DNA from 2 places in the Achromobacter aegrifaciens genome. Region 2 is predicted to be linked to the other one. Evidence: riboswitches for the same ligand, from Rfam matches in the RefSeq annotation. Region 2 holds a riboswitch; the other holds the start of a gene.

Region 1 (9,678 bases), on a different contig from region 2:
GGCTGCCGGACGAAACGCTGCAACGCATCGCGGAAGAAAACAACCTGTCCGAAACCGCCTACTTCGTGCGCAAGGGCGATGTCTACGAGCTGCGCTGGTTCACGCCCGCGGTGGAGGTGGACCTGTGCGGCCATGCCACGCTGGCGTCGGCCTGGGTGCTGTTCGAACAGCTGGGCGCAACGGAAGACGTGCTGCGCTTTGCCACGCGCAGCGGCGAACTGCAGGTGCGCCGCGCGAGCGACCGGCTGGCGATGGATTTTCCGGCCAAGCGTCCCGAAGCGCAGGAGATCCCGCCGGGTCTGCTGCAGGCGCTGGGCCTGCCGGGCGCGCAGGCGTTCTACAAGACGGACGACTATCTGGTGGTGATCGACGATGAAACGCGGATCGATGCCTTGAAGCCGGACTTCGCCGCGCTGGCGGCTTTCGAGACGCGCGGCGTGGCGGTGACGGCGCCATCGGCGCAATTCGATTTCGTGACGCGCTGGTTCGGGCCGCGGGTGGGCGTGAACGAGGATCCGGTGACCGGATCGGCGCACACCTCGCTGGCGCCGTACTGGGCCCAGCGCCTGGGCAAGCGCAGCCTGAGCGCGCAGCAGGGCGGGGCGCGCAAGGGCCAGTTGCAATGCGAGGTGCTGGATAACGGCCGGGTGATCATCAGCGGCCAGGCGGCGTTGTACCTGCGCGGCTCGATCTTCATCTGAAGCCTGGCGGGCCGCGGCGCAGGCGCGCGGCGGCGTAACAAAAGAGACGTTGACACGGTTTATGCTCAACACTAGCATAAACCGTGCTCTTTTTTTGATCATTAAATGCTCAATATGAGCATAACAATTCGCGAGGAGACGCGTCCATGGACACCCCCAACCGCCGGTACGTCGAATTCGATCTGCCTGCCACGACTAGCTGCCCCAGCGCCGTCGGCCAGGCCTGGGCCCGCGTGCCCGAACCCTTGCCAGCCAACGAACGCGCCGCCTGCGTGGCGCGCATACGCGAACTGCTGATGCGTGAACGCGCCGTGCTGGTCGCCCACTACTACGTCGATGCGGAGTTGCAGGAGCTGGCTGAACAGACCGGCGGCTGCGTCGGCGACTCGCTGGAGATGGCGCGCTTCGGCCGCGACCACGAGGCTCGCACGCTGGTGGTGGCCGGCGTGCGCTTCATGGGCGAGACCGCCAAGATCCTGAGCCCGGACAAGCGCATCCTGATGCCGGACCTGGACGCCACCTGCTCGCTGGACCTGGGCTGTCCGGCCGCCGATTTCGCCGCCTGGTGCGATGCCCATCCGGACCGGACGGTGGTGGTCTACGCCAATACCAGCGCGGAGGTGAAGGCGCGCGCGGACTGGGTCGTCACCTCGTCGATCGCGCTCGACGTGATCGCCGACCTGCATGCGCGCGGCGAGAAAATCCTTTGGGCGCCGGACCGCCATCTGGGCGACTACGTGCAACGCCAGACCGGCGCCGACATGCTGCTGTGGCAGGGGTCCTGCCTGGTGCATGACGAGTTCAAGGGCACCGAACTGGAGCTGCTGCGCGCCGAGCATCCCCAGGCCAAGGTGCTGGCGCATCCGGAATCTCCCGCGGCGGTGCTGGCGCAGGCGGACGTGGTGGGCTCGACCACCCAGCTGATCGAGGCCGCGCGCAAGTTCGACGCCGGGCTGCTGATCGTCGCGACCGACCAGGGCATCCTGCACAAGATGCGCGCGCAGGCGCCCGGCAAGACCTTCCTGGCCGCGCCCACCGCGGGCAACAGCGCCAGCTGCAAGAGCTGCGCGCATTGCCCCTGGATGGCGATGAACGCCTTGGGCAACCTTGCCGAGACACTGGAGCACGGCCGCAACGAGATCACGCTGGACCCCGCGCTGGGCCTGCGCGCCAAGGCGCCGATCGATCGCATGCTGGACTTCGCGGAACAACGCAAGCGCCGCGTGCAGGCCAGCGGCGACTTCGCACGCGACACGGCGCTATACGCCAGCGTCGGGCCGGCCTAAGGACTACCGGAGGTCCGCTCATGGAATTCGACGTCATCATCATCGGCAGCGGCCTGGCCGGCATGGCCGCGGCGCTGGAACTGGCCCCGCGCAGGCGGGTCGCCCTCGTGTCGAAGGGCGAGTTGCGCGACAGCGCCAGCAACCGCGCCCAGGGCGGCATCGCCGCGCCGCTGGGCGCGGACGACAGCATCGAGGCGCATGTCAGCGACACTCTGGTCGCGGGCGCAGGCCTGTGCGACTTGCCGGCCACGCGGCACATCATCTCCCGGGCCTGCGGCGCGATCGCCTGGCTGCAGGAGCAGGGCGTCGCGTTTACCCTGGAGCAAGGCGGCTTGCATCTGACGCGCGAAGGCGGGCACGGCCTGCGCCGCATCGCGCACGCGGCGGACGCGACCGGCAGCGCCATCGTCGCGGCGCTGGAGGACCGAGTGCGGCGGCAATCCGGCATCACGCTGCTGCAGGCGCATTGCGCCGTGGACCTGATTCTGGACGGCGCCGCGGGTACGGCCGCGGCGCGCTGCCGCGGCGTGCGCCTGCTGGACCTGCGCAGCGGGCGGATCTTCGACGCAACGGCCGGCCATGTCGTGCTGGCCACGGGCGGCGCGGGGCAGGCATACCAGACGACGACCGCGCCGCCGGCCGCGACCGGCGACGGCATCGCCATGGCCTCGCGCGCGGGCTGCCAGATCGCCAACATGGAGTTCACGCAATTCCATCCTACCGGCCTGCACCACGCGCAGGCGGGCGGATTCCTCATCTCCGAGGCCGTGCGCGGCGAGGGCGGTGTGCTACGCCTGCCCAACGGCGCGCGCTTCATGCCGGCGCACGATGCGCGCGCCGAACTGGCGCCGCGCGACATCGTGGCCCGCGCGATCCAGGGCGAGATGGAACGCCATGGGTTGGAATGCGTGCAGCTGGACATCAGCCACCAATCGCCGCAATTCCTGCGGGAACACTTTCCCACCATCCAGGCGCGCTGCCTGGCGCTGGGCATCGACATCACGACGGCTTCCATCCCGGTTGCGCCCGCCGCGCATTACACCTGCGGCGGCATCGCCGCCGACATGGCCGGGCGCAGCAACCTGCCCGGCCTGTACGCGGTGGGCGAGGCCGCCTGCACCGGGCTGCATGGCGCCAACCGCCTGGCCAGCAATTCGTTGCTGGAATGCGTGGTGACGGGGCGGGCTGCGGCGCAAGACATACTCGGGCAGAAGCGGGCCGATGTTTCCCGCAGAACTCCGGCACCCGACGCAATCGCCGTGCCGGCGTCGCCCGATCTGGCGCGGCTGCGGCGCGACCTGCGACAACTGATGAGCCGGGACGTGGGCGTGCTGCGCAGCGATGCATCGCTGGCGCGTGCGGCGGCCTTCATTGGTCCGCTGCGAGCACAGACGGAAGCGCGGCTGTTGCGCGAGGGCTTGAGCCTGGAACTGCTGGAGCTGCGCAACCTGGCTCTGGCGGCTGATCTCATCGTGCGGGCGGCGAGTGCGCGGGGTGAAAGCCGCGGGGCGCATTTCAACCGCGATCGTCCGGGCCAGGACGCCGTGGATTTGCGGCTGCGCGCGCCTGCCGCAACCGCCTAGGCGCGGGCAGGGCAGTGTCCGGCCGGCCAGCGGCTCAGGAAACCCCGGTCAGCAGATGCTGCGCGGCGCCCGTCGCCGCGCGCCTGAAACGCGACGGCGACACGCCCATGTGCTCGCGGAAGAAGCGGGAGAAATTGCCGGGCGTGGAGAAGCCCAGGTCCAGCGCTACGGAGGTCAGGGGCTGCTCCTGGTGTACCAGCAGGCGCACGGCTTCTTCGACGCGCACGGCGCTCCAGAAAACTTGCGGCGTGGTGTTGAGCTGATCGCGGAACAGCGCGAAGAAATGGCCGCGCGACAGGCCCACGCGGCTGGCGACTTCTTCGGCCGTGATGGGTTCATGGGCGTGCTCGCGCATGTAGGCGATCGCCGCGCGCAGCCGGCGGTCCAGCACCGGCGTCGCGGGCATCTGGTTGCGTGGGCGCTCCGGTTCGATCGACGATTCGATTGCCGCTTGCAGCAAGGCCTCGACTTCGGCATCCAGGTCCGCGCCGGGGTGGTCCTGCGGCGCCACGATCTTGTCCAGCAAGCGCCAACAGCCCTGGCGCACCGCCGCGTCGATGGGCACGCCCGGCGCCGCGAAGTGGAATGGCCGCCCCGTGGCGGCCCGCCGTTCGTCCAGCCAGGGCTTGGCGATGTAGAGCACCAGGAAGATGGCCGGGCCCGACCGTTCGAGCAGTCTGGCGTCGTGCGATTCGTACGTATTGGTGCCTAGCGCCAGGTGTTCGCTGTAGGGGACCGGAGTCTGGCCGACATGCCCCAGCACGCGCGCGCCGCCCAGCCACAGGGCCAGCTGCACTTCCGCATGCGCGTGCGCGATCAGGTCGTCGCGCAGTTCCAGCACAACGGCGCGGCCGAACGCGCCTTCGTGCAAGGCGTAGGTCTCCTGCATGTCTGTCTCCCGTTTTTCTTATCGCCTCGTCGCGCAAGCCTGGGCCTGCGTGCGGGCGGGTGCGGCGCTCAGGGAATTTTATGGGCGTTTACGCGTTTGTCCGCGCTAGGTGTATTCACTAGGCACAAAATCTGACTCTGCGATAAGTCCGCGCACGCAGCGATAAGCGCGCCACCGCCTGCGCCGATACAGTCCTGAAAAATTGCCGGCGCGGTGCCGATGCAAACAGCGACTGTTCAGATAAAGGGAGGCGGCAGCATGAGCACGCAACACGTCAACGGCATGGCCGTGGAAATCGACGGCGAGGGGCCGGCACTGTTGTGCATACACGGCCTGGGCGGTTCCTCGAATACCTGGACGCCCGTCATGGGCGCCTTCGACGGTTTCCGCGTGATCCGTCCTGATCTACCGGGCAGCGCTCGTTCGCCGCTGGGCGAAAAGCGCCTGTCCATCGCTACCTACGTGGACGCGTTGGTCGGACTGCTGGACGCATTGGATATCGATGTGGCGCATGTCGCCGCCCATTCGCTCGGAACCGTCGTGGCCCAGCATCTTGCCGTGGCGCATCCGGGCAGGGTCAAGTCGCTGGCCCTGTTCGGCCCGCTGGCCGCTCCGCCCGACGCGGGCCGGCCCGGCATCCGCGCGCGTGCGGAGCTGGCGCGCGGCGGCGACGCGGCCATGCAGGAGATCGCCGACGCCATCGTCAAAGGCGCGACCAGCGCCCAGACCAAGCAGGATCAACCCGCCGTGCTGGCGCTCGTGCGCGAGAGCGTGATGCGCCAACCGCCGCAAGGCTATGCGCAGAGCTGCGAGGCGCTGGCGGATGCGCAGCCGGCCGCCGTCGAGACTATCGGCGCGCCGGCCCTGCTGGTCACCGGCGATCAGGACGGCGTGGCGCCGCCCGGCAATGTCGAGGCCCTGGCCGCGCGCATGCCAGGCAGCCGCCGCATCGTGCTGGACGGATGCGGCCACTGGACCACCTACGAAAAGCCCCAGGCCTGCACCGAGGCCCTGCGGGAGTTCCACGCGGCGCTGCGCTAAGCCACGTTTTCCTGGCGTTTCAACATAAGAAATCGGCCCCAAACGCGGGCCGGAGGAGACCTGTCATGTCCAGAATTGCCATTACCAACGTCGTCATCTTCGATGGCAGCGGCAAGCAGCCTTTTCAAGGCGAGGTGCTGATCGACGGCGCGCGCATTTCGCAGGTCGCGCGCACGCCCGAGCAGGTGAGCCGGGAGGGTGCGCGCATCATCGATGGGCGCGGCCGCTTCCTGATGCCGGGCATGACGGAAGCGCATACGCATTTTTCCTGGAACGACCAGCCCACGCTGGCCGCGATCCAGTTCATGCCGCCGGAAGAGCACATACTCTGGTGCGTGCGCGTGGCCAAACGCTATCTGGAAATGGGCTGGACCTCGGCCATCGGCGCGGCCGCGGCCAAACCGCGCCTGGACGTGGTGCTGCGCAATGCCATCAATGCCGGCGAATGCCCGGGGCCGCGCTACCTGGCCGGCAGCCAGGAGATCACAACCATAGGCGCGCTGGGCGACAACTCGCTGCCGCACATGCCGTTCGACGAACTGAGCTTCGGCAGCGTGTGCTGTGGCCCCGAAGAGATCCGGCGCTCGGCGCGCACCTTCATCAAGTACGGCGTCGACCACCTGAAGATCAACCTGTCGGGCGAGTACATCGCCGGCCTGCCGGCCGAGATGTCGCCCTTCGCCGAAGACGAAATCGCCATGCTGGCGAACGAGGCCAAGCGCTATGGCAAGCGGGTCGCGGCGCATGCGCGCTCCAGCGAGTCAGTCAAGCAATGCGTGCGCCATGGCATCGAGATGATCTACCACGCCAGCTTCGCCGACGAAGAGGCGCTCGACATGCTGGAAGCCAACAAGGACCGCCATTTCGTTGCGCCCGGCATAGGCTGGCTGATCCGCACCGCCTTCAACGCTTCCGAATACGGCATCACGCCCGCCATCGCCGAACAGATGGGCTACAAGCGCGAGCTGGAAATCGCCTCGGAGTCGCTGCGCAAGATGCACAAGCGCGGCATCCGCATCCTGCCCGGCGGCGACTACGGTTTTGCCTGGATGCCCCACGGCACCAACGCCCGCGACCTCCAGTACTTCGTGGACTACATCGGCATGACCCCGACCGAAGCGCTCGTGTCCGCCACCCGGCTGGGCGGCGAGATCATGCAACGTCCGCACGAATTGGGCATGCTGCGTCCTGGCTATCTGGCGGACGTGGTCATGGTCGATGGGGATCCGCTGAAGGATCTGTCGTTGCTGGTGGATCCGGAGCGGATCTTGCTGGTGATGAAGGATGGGGAGGTGTGTAAGGACATTTCCCGGCAGGGGTTGGATGCGGAGCCGCTGCGTGCCGAGGCGGGCAGGGAAGCTGCGCTGGTGTTGTGAGTCTGGCGGCGCCTTTCCAGGCGCCGCGTTCACCCGCTCAAGCCTCTCCCACCCCCTCCCTCACGCTAGCTGCCAGCATCTGCGCCGTCGCCGCCGACAAGGTCCAGCCCAGGTGCCCATGCCCCGTGTTGTAAAACACGCCGGGCCGCCTGCCCGGGCCCACGCGGGGCATCATGCTCGGAGTCATGGGCCGCAGCCCGCACCACGGCACCACGCGCGAAGTTCGGATGCCGGGGAAGTGCTTGCGGGTCCAGTCCACCAGGGGCTGCACGCGCTCCGCGCGGATGTCCATGTTGAAGCCATTGAACTCCGCCGTGCCGGCCACGCGGAAGCGGTCGCCTAGGCGGCTGGTGACGATCTTGGCGGCTTCGTCCAGCAGGCTGACGCGCGGCGCGGCCGCCTGGCTGGCGGCGTCGTCCAGATGCACGCTGATGGAGTAGCCCTTGACCGGGTAGATGTTGAGCGTGTCGCCCAGCTGCCTGGCGAACTGCCGGCTGACGGCGCCGGCGCAGACGACGATGGCGTCGGCCTCGTGCTGTTCGCGGCGCGTGCCGCCTTCGCGTACGACGTCGAGCACGTAGGGCGCGCCGTCCAGGCTGATGTTGCGGATGTCCGCGTCCTGCGCGAAGCGCACGCCGCGGCGTTCGCAGGCGCGAGCCAGGCCGCTGGTGAACTTGTGGATGTCGCCGGTGGCGTCCGAAGGCGTGTAGAAGCCGCCATGGCAGGCGGTTTGCAGCGTGGGCTCGATGCTGCGCGCTTCCTCGGGCGACACCGCGTAGCGCTCCAGCCCGCCTTCCTGCAGCAGGGCATTGGCGCGGCGCGCGGTCTCGAAGCTGGCGGCGTCGTGGTAGATGTGCAGGATGCCGCGGCGCTCCAGGTCGAAATCTATGCCTTCTTCTTCCGCCATGGCGTACAGATGCTGGCGCGCGGCGATGGCCAGCCGGGTGGTCTCGATCGTGTTGCGGCGGTAGTTGCGGATCTGTCCGATGAACTGCGCCAGCCAGGAGTACTTGTGCCAGCTGAAGCGGGGATTGAGTAGCAGCGGCGCGTTGTGGCGGCCGAGCCAGCGCAGGCCTTTCATGATGGTGGCGGTGCTGTTCCAGACCTCGGCGTTGCTGGCCGACAACTGGCCGCCGTTGGCGTAGGAGGTCTCCATGGCCGGATAGCGCTGGCGGTCATAGACAGTGACGTGATATCCCAGTTTGCTCAAGGCATAGGCGGACGTGACGCCGGTGATACCGGCGCCAATGATGGCGATGCGGGGCATGATGGCTCCAGATTGAGTGGCCGCGGCCACCCGGCCGCAGCACCCCATCTGTCTCTGTACCTGAGAGCTTCACCCGCGGCGCAGACGGCGGCGGGTTCCCCTTCGGTGGGCGCGCTTGGCGCCTCTCTCCAGATTGTCTAGACCGCGCAGTCCTGTTTGCCTGAGAGTTTCCGGGGCGGTTGCTCCGTCGGCGCCTGCCGCGGGGGCAGGTCTCTTCTGCGGGGTTTTGGATCGACGAGGCGAGAATAGCCAAATTCCCCTGGGATGAGACCAAGGGTTAGTACCAATAAGGCGTCGCATCGCGCTACGATGCATGCGCGCCGCCGTCGCGGCGCCACGGATCCGACACGACAGGGAATGACGAGAATGCGCTTGAACAGCATGCTGCGCACGGGATTGTTTGCGCTGATGGCCGCAGGCTGCGCGCTGGCGCAGGCCGGCCAGGCAGAGACGGACCGCAAGGTCGACGAGGCGGTCCAGGCCGTCATGCGCGAACACGGCATTGCGGGCATGTCGATCGCCGTGACCCGCAACGGGACACAGCATTTCTACAACTATGGCGTGGCGTCCAGGCAGACCGGCAGGCCTGCCGGCAGCGATACGCTGTACGAGATCGGCTCCATCAGCAAGACCTACACGGCAACCCTGGCAGCCTATGCACAGGTGCGCGGCCGCCTGGCCTTGAGCGACAGTCCGGCCAAGTACCTGCCGGAGCTCGCCGGCAGCGACTTCGCCAAGCTGAGCCTGATCAACCTGGGGACGCACACGACCGGCGGCTTCCCCTTGCAGGTGCCCGACGCGATCAAGAACCAGGCGCAGCTGATGGCCTATCTCAAGGCCTGGAAGCCCGAGCATGCCGCTGGCACGTATCGCACCTACGCCAACCCCAGTATCGGCATGCTGGGCATGGTGGCGGCCAAGAGCCTGAACCGGCCGTTCAAGGCGGCCATGGAGCGGGACCTGTTTCCGAAGCTGGGCCTGACCAGCACCTACATCGACGTGCCCGCCGCCAGGATGGCGGACTACGCGCAGGGCTACAACAAGCAGGATGCCCCCGTGCGCGTGAATCCGGGCGTGCTGGCCGACGAGGCCTACGGCGTGAAGACCAGCGCACGCGACCTGATCCGCTTCGTCGACGCGAACATGGGTTTGAACCTCGCCGATGCCGAGCTGCGCGGCGCAATCGCGCAGACGCACGTCGGCTATTTCCAGCTGGGCGACATGACCCAGGATCTGGTCTGGGAGCAATTGCGCTATCCGGCAACGCTGGACGCGCTGTTGACGGCCAATGCCGGCAACTACAACAGCCAGAGCCAGCCCGTGGCGGCGTTGAACCCGCCGCTGCCGCCGCAGGAGACCGTGTGGATCAACAAGACGGGTTCGACCAATGGCTTCGGCGGTTATGTGGCGTTCGTGCCGTCGAAGAAGCTGGGCATCGTGATACTGGCCAACCGGAATTATCCCAACGAGGCCAGGGTCCGGCTGGCGTACCGGATCCTGGGCGAGCTGGAGCAATAGGCCCGCTATCGCGCGGG
Region 2 (9,678 bases):
GCGTGCGCAACGACACCGGCCTGACGGTCGTGATCGACACAGGCCGCGTGGAAATCGTGGTGGTGTCCCGTCACCAGGAGCCGTTCGACATCAACTGCCTGCTGTCGGCCGGCATCGATCCGCTGCAAAAACGCTATGTCGTGCTCAAGAGCCGGGTGCATTGGCGCGCGGGCTTTTCCGACATGGCAACGCAGGTCATCGAATGCACCGGCGTGGGGGTGACCACCTCGGACTACGGCCAGCTTGATTTCAAGCACGTGCGCCGCCCCATCTATCCCCTCGATCCGATGTAAACCGGACCGCCGTCGCTGTACCCCGGAAAGCCGGCGCAACTGCGCCGGCTTTCATTTTGAAATCTTCTGTAACGGCGAGCGCCCTCAGATGACCATCGGCCTCGGTATACTCGCCGCGGGCCTTACAGGCCGATGAATACGCGTATTCCGATGGCGGGCGTCAGTAACGGCGTCCGGCGGCCAGAAGCAGCCGCCGTTCACCGGATATGACTCGATAATCAACGATACAAGCAGAACGATGAAAAAGAGCGTAGCGATCACCCTGGGCGTGGTCATAGTGGGAGCGGGAAGCTGGGTCGGGGCCACGTGGTACACCGGCAAGCGCATCGAGGAAAGCTCGCAGCGCCACCTGGCGGAAGCCAATGAAAAGCTGGCCAAGATCACGCCCCGGTTCGGTCTGCGCATCGATCAGCTGAAGTACGAGCGTGGCCTGTTCTCGACGCAGGCGCGCTACGGCGTGTCGCTGGTCAAGGGCGACAAGGTCGCCGAAGACATGCCCAAGGGCATGATCGAGTTCGATGCGTCCATCGAACACGGCCCCTTCCCCAAGAGCGCCCTGGCGCGCGGCGCCATCGCGCCCAAGCTGGCGTTCACGCACGCCGAGCTCGCCAAGACCGACAACATCAAGGAACTGTTCGAGCTGACCAAGGGCGTCGCGCCCCTGAGCGCCGACACGGTCATCAGTTTCGGCGGCTTCGCCACCTCCACCGCCAATATTGCCCCCGTGCAGATCACGCACGAAGGCAACGCCGTCAATTTCAGCGGCATGGCGATCAACGGCACCTTCGACCGCGCGCTGCAGGCCGTCACGGCGCACGCCCTGGTCGAAACGCTGTCGGTGGACGGCGAAAAGTCGGATGATCCCGTCAAGATGCTGATGTCCGGCCTGACCATGGACGTAGACAGCCGCATGGGCAAGTTCGGCCTCTCCATCGGAGATTCCAGCGTCAAGCTCAAGCGCCTCGACGTGACCCGCGCCGGCGACGACATCAAGGTCTCGGTGGACAATCTGGGCTACGGCGTCAAGCTGGCCGAAGACGACAAGAACGTCAACGTCGAAGCCACCTACCAGACCGGCACCATCACGCTCAACGACGTGGCGCTGGGCAACGGCCAGGCCGTGATCAAGCTCGCCAAGCTGGACGGCGCCGCCATCAAGCAGCTGTCGGACACCTACAACCAGATCGTGCGCCAGTACATGCTGGGCGCCAGCGACGAAGGCCTGAAGGACGAGCAGTTCGACGCCGTGCTGGAAAACGCCGGCAAGCTGCTCAACGGCAACCCCACGTTCAGCATCGACCCGATCAGCTGGAAGACCGACAAGGGCGAAAGCAAGCTGACCTTCGCGCTGGACCTGACCAATCCGCCCAATGTCAAGGACCTGACGCCGCAGGAGATCATGGTCAAGGCCATCAAGCAGATCGACGCGACGCTGGTCATCTCCAAGCCCATGGTGCGCGAACTGATCGTCCAGTACGCCGTCAAGAAGCAAGGCTTGACCGCGGAAAAGGCGGCCGAGGAAGCCGACGACCAGATGCGCTCGATGTCCGGCATGGCTGAAATGCTCAACGTCGGCAAGAACGACGGCGACAACATCATCGGCAAGTTCCACTACGCCGATGGCATGGGCGACCTGAACGGCCAGAAGATCCCCGCCGACGAACTGTTCTCGGGCCTGCTGGGCGCGACCGGAATGGACGACGACATGGATGACATGGACGGCATGGAAGAGGAAGGCGAACCGGCCGAAGGCGCGGAACTTGCCGCGCCCTCCGACACCGCGTCCGTGGCCGGCTACATGCAGGACTTCGACCTGGACACCGTGACGACCATGCTGGACGACATGGTCTACAACCCCCGCAAGCAAGACGGCGACGAAGGTCCCGTCCTGATCCTGGATCCCCGCGACACCGGCGCCAGCGAGCTGCGCGTCGACTTCCTGTGCAACGACTTCACCGAGAAGTGCCATGACCTCGTCGTGACCGCGACCTACAGCAGCAAGAAGCCGGTCTCGCTCAAGGCCATCAACGCCTGGAACCAGGAATACCGCTGGACCCGCGCCTACCTGGACGACAAGAACCGGGCCGTGCTGCAGATGGACATGAACTCGGAAGGCGGCATCGGCAAGGAAAACCTGCAGATCATGCTCAACACGTTCTTCAGCATCGCGGAAGACTTCTCGGTGGCCAGCAAGGCCGCGCCGGCGAAGTAAACCTCGGCTGACGCAAGGCAAAAAAATCCCCCATCTTTCGGATGGGGGTTTTTTTTGCCTTGGGCCCGGCTCGCGCCGGGCCTCGCGGCCCGCATTTATGCGTAGGCTTCGATCGGCAAGCAGGCGCACACCAGGTTGCGGTCGCCGTAGGCGTTGTCCACGCGGGCAACCGGCGGCCAGTACTTGGCGTCGCGCAGCGAGGCCACCGGGTAGGCGGCCTGCTGGCGCGGGTACGCGTGCAGCCATTCCTCGGCCAGCAGCATCTGCGCGGTGTGCGGCGCGTTCTTCAGGACGTTGTCCTCGGCATCGCGCTCGCCGCGCTCGACCTGGGCGATTTCTTCGCGGATCGAGATCATCGCGTCGATGAAGCGGTCCAGTTCGGCAACGCCTTCCGATTCGGTCGGCTCGACCATCAGCGTGCCGGCCACCGGGAAGCTCATGGTGGGCGCATGGAAGCCGTAGTCCATCAGGCGCTTGGCGATGTCTTCGGCGCTGATGCCGCTGGTTTCCTTGAGCGGGCGCACATCGAGGATGCACTCGTGCGCCACGCGGCCGTTGCGGCCCGCGTACAGGACCGGATAGTGGTCACGCAGGCGGGTGGCGATGTAATTGGCGTTCAGGATGGCGACTTCAGTGGCGCGGCGCAGGCCGTCGGCGCCCATCAGCGAGATGTACACGAACGGAATCGGCAGGATGCCCGCGGAACCGAACGGCGCGGCCGACACCGGGCCGACCTTGGCGTCGCCAGGCAGCTTGCCCTGCTCGTTCACCACGCCCGGCAGGTAGGGAGCCAGGTGCGCGCGCACCGCCACGGGGCCCACGCCGGGGCCGCCGCCGCCGTGCGGAATGCAGAAGGTCTTGTGCAGGTTCAGGTGGGACACGTCCGAACCGAACTTGCCCGGCTGGGCCACGCCCACCATCGCGTTCATGTTGGCGCCGTCCAGGTAGACCTGGCCGCCGGCCTGGTGCACCAGATCGCAGATCTCGGTGACGGCTTCCTCGAACACGCCGTGGGTCGACGGATACGTGATCATCAAAGCGGCCAGCTTGTCGCCGACCTGTTCGATCTTGGCGCGCAGGTCGGCCAGATCGACGTTGCCGTTGGCATCCGACGCCACCACCACCACGTCCATGCCGGCCAGTTGCGCCGAGGCCGGGTTGGTGCCGTGCGCCGACGACGGGATCAGGCAGATGTTGCGCTGATGCTGGCCGTTGGCCTGATGGTAGCCGCGGATGGCCAGGAGGCCTGCGTACTCGCCCTGCGCGCCCGAGTTGGGCTGCAGGCTGATGTTGTCGTAGCCGGTGATCTCGCACAGCGCGGCCGACAGGCGGTCGATCAGTTCGTTGTAGCCCTGGCTTTGCGAAGCCGGCGCGAACGGGTGGATCAGCGCGAACTCGGGCCAGGTGATGGGGATCATCTCGGCGGTCGCGTTGAGCTTCATGGTGCACGAGCCCAGCGGAATCATGGTGCGGTCCAGCGCCAGATCCTTGTCGGCCAGCTTGCGCAGGTAGCGCAGCATGTCGGTTTCCGACTGCACGCTGGAGAACACCGGGTGCGTCAGGATCGCGCTTTCGCGCGCCACGCCGGCGGGAATGCCGCTGGCGGCGGCCGCGTCCAGCGCGTCGATGTCGAGTTCGACGTCATCGCGTTCCAGGCCGGCGGCGAAGACGTTGACCAGCGCCTGCAGGTCAGCCGCGGTCACGGTCTCGTCCAGCGACACCGCCAGGCGGGCGCCATCGACGCGGCGCAGGTTGATGTGCGCGCAATCGGCGGCGGTCAGGATGGCGGGCGTGGCCGCCCCGGTTTCCAGCAGCAGCGTGTCGAAGAAGGTGTCGTTGACGACCTTCACGCCCAATTTGACAAGTTCGGCGCGCAGGATGGCGGTGCTGCGCTGCACGCGCTCGGCGATGCGGCGGATGCCGGCCGGACCGTGCCACACGGCATACATGCCAGCCATCACGGCCAGCAGCACTTGCGCGGTGCAGATGTTGGAAGTGGCCTTTTCGCGGCGGATGTGCTGTTCGCGCGTCTGCAGCGCCAGGCGCATGGCCGGGTTGCCCTGCGCGTCCTTGGACACACCGACCAGGCGGCCAGCCATGTTGCGCTTGAAGGCGTCCTTGCAGGCCATGAAGCCGGCATGCGGGCCGCCGAAACCGAACGGCACGCCAAAGCGCTGGGCCGAACCGATGGCGATATCCGCGCCCCATTCTCCGGGCGCGGCCAGCAGGGCCAGCGCCAGCAGGTCAGTCGCGACGGCCACGATGGCGCCTTGCGCATGCGCGGCTTCGGCCAGCTTGCGGTAGTCGGCGACGGAGCCGGTGCTGTGCGGGTACTGCAGCAGCACGCCGAAGCACTCGGGCAGGCCTTCGGCCTCGTCGCCGATGGTGATTTCGATGTCCAGGCCTTCGGCGCGCGTGCGCACGACTTCGATGGTCTGGGGATGCACGTGGCGCGAAATGAAGAACACCGGGCTCTTCGACTTGGCGCTGCGGCGCGCCAGCGTCATGGCTTCGGCGGCGGCGGTGCTTTCGTCCAGCAGCGAGGCGTTGGAGATGTCCAGCCCGGTCAGGTCCGCGACCATGGTCTGGTAGTTCAGCAGGGCTTCGAGGCGGCCCTGCGAGATCTCGGGCTGGTAAGGCGTGTAGGCCGTGTACCAGGCGGGATTCTCAAGAATGTTGCGCAACACCACGTTGGGCGTCTGCGTGCCGTAGTACCCCTGGCCGATGTAGCTGCGGTAGACCTTGTTGCGGCCGGCGATCTGCTTCAGTTCGGCCAGCACGTCGGTTTCGCTGCGCGAGGCGGGCAGCGCGAGCGGGGCCTGGCTGCGGATCTTGGGCGGCACGACTTCTTCGATCAGGGCGTCCAGGCTGGCGCTGCCGATGACGGCAAGCATGGCGGCCTGGTCGGCGTCGGAAGGGCCGATGTGGCGGGGAATGAAGTCGGTGTGGGTGTCTAGGGCGCGCGACATGGAGAGGTCTCGGGATAGCGGGTGTCGTCGGAGGACGGACGGTATTGCATCTTGCGGAACAGGCGCGTGGCGGGTGCCCTGCGCCCGTTCCAGCCAGGCTGGCTTAGCCGTTGGCGACGGCTTCGTAGCCGGCGGCGTCGAGCAGCTTGTCGGCGTCGGCGGCGTTGACCGGCTTGATCTTGAAGATCCAGGCGGTGAAGGCCGATTCGTTGATCAGGTTGGGATTGTTTTCCAGCTCTTCGTTGAACGCGACGATCTCGCCAGCCACGGGAGCGTAGATGTCCGAAGCGGCCTTGACCGATTCGACCACGCCAGCGGTTTCACCGGCGTTCAGCTTGGCGCCGACCTTCACGTCGCCAACGAAGACCAGGTCGCCCAATTGATCCTGGGCGGTATCGGTGATGCCGACGACGAACACATCGCCTTCGGCTTTGACCCATTCATGGGACTCGGTGTACTTGCGATCGGTGGGCAGACTCATGGGAACTCCTGAGGGAATGCGGGTAGATGAATGGTGTTGCGCGCCTCGCGCGGGCGGCCGTCGCCCCAGGGGCCGGCGGCTCGCGCGAAGCTTCGAGTTTACGAGTGTTCGACCGCTTTGCCGTTACGCACGAACGGCAATTTGCAGGCCAGGGCGGGCACCCACTTACCGCGGATGTCGACTTCGACCGTGTCGCCCGGCTTGACGCCTTGAGGCAGACGGGCAAAGCCGATCGATACGCCCAGCGTGGGCGACATGGTGCCGCTGGTGAGCTCGCCCGTGCCTTCCTTGGTGCGCACGGCCATGTGCGCGCGCATCACGCCGCGTTCTTGCAGCTTCAGGCCGATGAAGGTGGCGGGGGTAGCGAATTGTTCCAGCGCGTCGCGACCGATGAAGCGGCGCTCGGCGTTCTTCAGGGACACGGTCCAGGTCAGGCCGGCCTGGTCGGGCTGGGTCAGCTCGTCCATGTCCTGGCCGTACAGATTCATGCCGGCTTCCAGGCGCAGCGTGTCGCGCGCGCCCAGGCCGCAGGGCCGCACGCCCTGGGCGACCAGGTCGCGCCACAGCTGCACGACTTCGGCGGCCGGCAGCACGATTTCAAAGCCGTCCTCGCCGGTGTAGCCGGTACGGGCCACCAGGGTGTCGTCGCCCACGCGGGCGGCCACGAAGGGGGTAAGCGGCTCGCTGGCGGCCTGCCAGGCCGGGCGCGCGGCCCAGACCTTGGCGCGGGCGTTGGGGCCTTGCACGGCCACCATGGCCAGATCGCGGCGCGGCGTGATGGCAACGTCGAACTGGCCAGCCTGCTTGACGCGCTGCATCCAGGCGACGTCCTTGTCGGCCGTGCCTGCGTTGACCACGACGCGCCATTCGTCGGCGGCGAAGAAATAGATGATCAGGTCGTCGATCACGCCGCCTTGCGGGTTCAGCATGCAGCTGTACAACGCCTTGCCGGGCACGGTCAGCTTGGACACGTCGTTGGCGACCAGGCGCTGCAGGAAGGCGAACGCGTCGGGACCGGCCACGTCGACGTTCAGCATGTGCGACACATCGAACATGCCGGCGTCCTGGCGCACGGCGTGGTGCTCTTCCAGCTGCGAACCGTAGGCCAGCGGCATGTCCCAGCCGCCGAAGTCGACCATGCGGGCGCCAGAGGCGATATGTTCTTCGGCCAGCGGGGTGCGTTTGAGGGTTGCGGACATGCGCGGAAACTCCGGGGCGGCAGTGTTGCCAGGGTTACGGAATGCCAGTGGTGCCAAGCGGGGTGCGCTTGTACAACGGCTGAATCTTCCGCCCCTCTGTCCTTTTGCCTGAGAGTTGCCCCGCATGGCGGGTTTGCACCTTCGGCGCCTGGGCTGCTCGCTATGTCCCTAGTTCAGGGTCGGCGCCAGGTCTCTCCAGAGTACTGTTTTGCCGCGTCCGCACGGTGAGAAAACCGGGACAGGGCAAGCATGGGCGGTATGGGTTACCTGAGCGATTCCGGGCGAATTGCGCCTTCGGCGGCGGCCGGACGTACAGGCCGCTCTCTCCCGCAACATGCGTGACAGCGGCGCAAGCATACAACGAAAGCCGCGGCCAGGGAATGCCCGCGGCGGCTCAGCCCAGCGCCGTGTCCAGCAGCATCATCAGCACGAAACCCAGCATCAGGCCGCAGGTCGCGTAGACCTCATGCCCCTTGCGGTGCGATTCGGGGATGATCTCGTGGCTGATCACGAACAGCATGGCGCCTGCGGCAAAACCCAGGCCCCAGGGCAGAAGCGGCTCGGACCAGCCGACCACTGCGGCGCCGAGCACCGCGCCCAGCGGCTCGACCAGGCCGGACAGCATGCCCAGCGCCACCGCGAAGGCGCGCTGATAGCCCGCCGCCAGCAGCGCCACCGCCACCACCAGCCCTTCGGGAATGTCCTGGATCGCAATGCCGGTGGCCAGCGCGGTGCCGCGCATGGCGTCGTTGCCCGCGTAGCCCACGCCTATGGCCAGGCCTTCCGGCAGGTTATGCAGGGTGATGGCGAAGACGAACAGCCAAGTGCGGCGCAGGCGGTGCGCCTCGATGCCTTCCCGGCCCTTGATGAAATGTTCGTGCGGCAGGGTACGGTCCATGAGCAGCAGCACCGCCGCCCCCAGCAGTACGGCCGCGCCCACCGTCAAGCCGGCGCCCCAGGGGCCATAGCCCAGGTCGCGGCCCGCGGCGATGCCCGGCGCCACCAGCGAGAAGGCGCTGGCGGCCAGCATCACGCCGGCGCCGAAGCCGAACATGCTGTCCTGCATTTTCTGGGGGATGGTCCGAGCAAACAGGATGGGCAAAGTACCCAGGGCAGTAGCGCCCGCGGCCACCAGCCCGCCCAGGAGGGCATCGGCCACGTGCGGCGCGCGCACGTCCAGATAGGCCCACAACTGGTGCAGGCCCAGGCATGCCACCAATACGGCCAGGGTCCACACGCTGATGCTGGTGGCCGCCGGCCGCACGCGATGACGGCTGAAGGTATTCATGTGCCGCTGCCCTCCTTGCGAGAGATGCGCTCAGCGCTGGGCTGCCGCGTAGCGGCGCGCCACTTCAGGCCAATTCACGACATTGTAAAAGGCGCCGATGTACTCGGGCCTGCGGTTCTGGTACTTCAGGTAGTAGGCGTGCTCCCACACGTCCAGTCCCAGGATGGGCGTGTTGCCGTGCATCAGGGGGCTGTCCTGGTTGGCGCTGCTTTCCACCGCAAGCTTGCCGGCCGGCGTCACCGAGAGCCAGGCCCAGCCGCTGCCGAAGCGGGTCAGCGCAGCCTTGGTGAACGCGTCGCGGAAGGCGGCCTGCCCGCCCAGTTCGGACTCGATGGCCGCTGCCAATGCGCCGTCCGGCTCACCCCCGCCCTCGGGCGACATGACCGACCAGAACAGGCTGTGGTTGGCGTGGCCCCCGCCGTGGTTGCGCACGGCGCCGCGGATGGCTTCGGGCAACTGCTCCAGCCGCGCCACCAGGGACTCGACCGGCTCGTTGGTGACGATGCCCGCGCCTTCCAGCGCAGCGTTCAGGCTGTTGACGTAGGTCTGATGGTGCTTGCTGTAGTGGATCTCCATCGTCATCGCGTCGATGTGAGGTTCCAGGGCGTCGTAGGCATACGGCAGGGGCGGAAGAGTGTAGGCCATGCATGTCTCCGTTGGATCCGCCCCCCGATTCAGGGCTTGGATCAATATCGAAAACATAAATGATAAGTATTTTTATTTGATATAACAATGGCAGGCTTCCAATACCTGCCATAGCGCCGGCCTATCGGCGCCCTGTCCCGCCAGAGGACGCTACAGCGCCTTGCCGCAGGCCACGCCCGAAGCCCAGGCCCACTGGAAGTTGTAGCCGCCCAGCCAACCCGTGACGTCCACGGCTTCGCCGATGAAATAGAGGCCGGCGACGGTCTTTGCCTGCATGGACTTCTGGTCCAGGCCGCGCGTGTCCACGCCGCCGCGCATGACTTCGGCCTTCTTGTAGCCAGCCGTGCCGCTGGGCACCAGGCTCCACTGATGGATGTCCTGGGCCAGCGTGCGCAGGGTCTTGTCCGGTGCGTCGGCCAGGCGCAGCGCCGCCAGGCCCGGCTTGCCGCCCTGCTCCGCCAGGTGCAGCCAGCGGTCAGCCAGGCGCTTGGGCCAGAGGCCCGCCAGGACGGTATGCAGCTGCTGCCGGTTGCCCGACTTCGACGCCAGCAGTTCTTCCGCCAGGTCGCGGCCAGGCGCCAGATCGATCAC

What was found. A riboswitch is a leader RNA that binds a small molecule or an ion and turns the genes downstream of it on or off. The one in region 2 is predicted to bind glycine.
Region 1: another riboswitch for glycine. It lies ahead of HV793_RS24885 (D-amino acid dehydrogenase); the one in region 2 lies ahead of gcvT (glycine cleavage system aminomethyltransferase GcvT).

Annotation. Positions count from the first base shown of each region.
Region 1 covers NZ_CADIKO010000004.1:70,337-80,014, reverse strand. The annotation lists gene HV793_RS24915 (PhzF family phenazine biosynthesis protein) at 1-701, shown strand, start outside; gene nadA (quinolinate synthase NadA) at 848-1,987, shown strand; gene nadB (L-aspartate oxidase) at 2,008-3,570, shown strand; gene HV793_RS24900 (helix-turn-helix domain-containing protein) at 3,605-4,459, opposite strand; gene HV793_RS24895 (alpha/beta fold hydrolase) at 4,718-5,500, shown strand; gene HV793_RS24890 (metal-dependent hydrolase family protein) at 5,566-6,876, shown strand; gene HV793_RS24885 (D-amino acid dehydrogenase) at 6,914-8,143, opposite strand; glycine riboswitch at 8,188-8,279, opposite strand; glycine riboswitch at 8,281-8,372, opposite strand; gene ampC (class C beta-lactamase) at 8,501-9,661, shown strand; gene HV793_RS24875 (3-hydroxybutyryl-CoA dehydrogenase) at 9,667-9,678, opposite strand, start outside.
Region 2 covers NZ_CADIKO010000001.1:560,169-569,846, forward strand. The annotation lists gene HV793_RS02685 (M81 family metallopeptidase) at 1-293, shown strand, start outside; gene HV793_RS02690 (DUF945 family protein) at 532-2,505, shown strand; gene gcvP (aminomethyl-transferring glycine dehydrogenase) at 2,601-5,474, opposite strand; gene gcvH (glycine cleavage system protein GcvH) at 5,578-5,955, opposite strand; gene gcvT (glycine cleavage system aminomethyltransferase GcvT) at 6,054-7,154, opposite strand; glycine riboswitch at 7,241-7,363, opposite strand; glycine riboswitch at 7,399-7,494, opposite strand; gene HV793_RS02710 (ZIP family metal transporter) at 7,549-8,442, opposite strand; gene HV793_RS02715 (superoxide dismutase) at 8,473-9,087, opposite strand; gene HV793_RS02720 (BaiN/RdsA family NAD(P)/FAD-dependent oxidoreductase) at 9,238-9,678, opposite strand, start outside.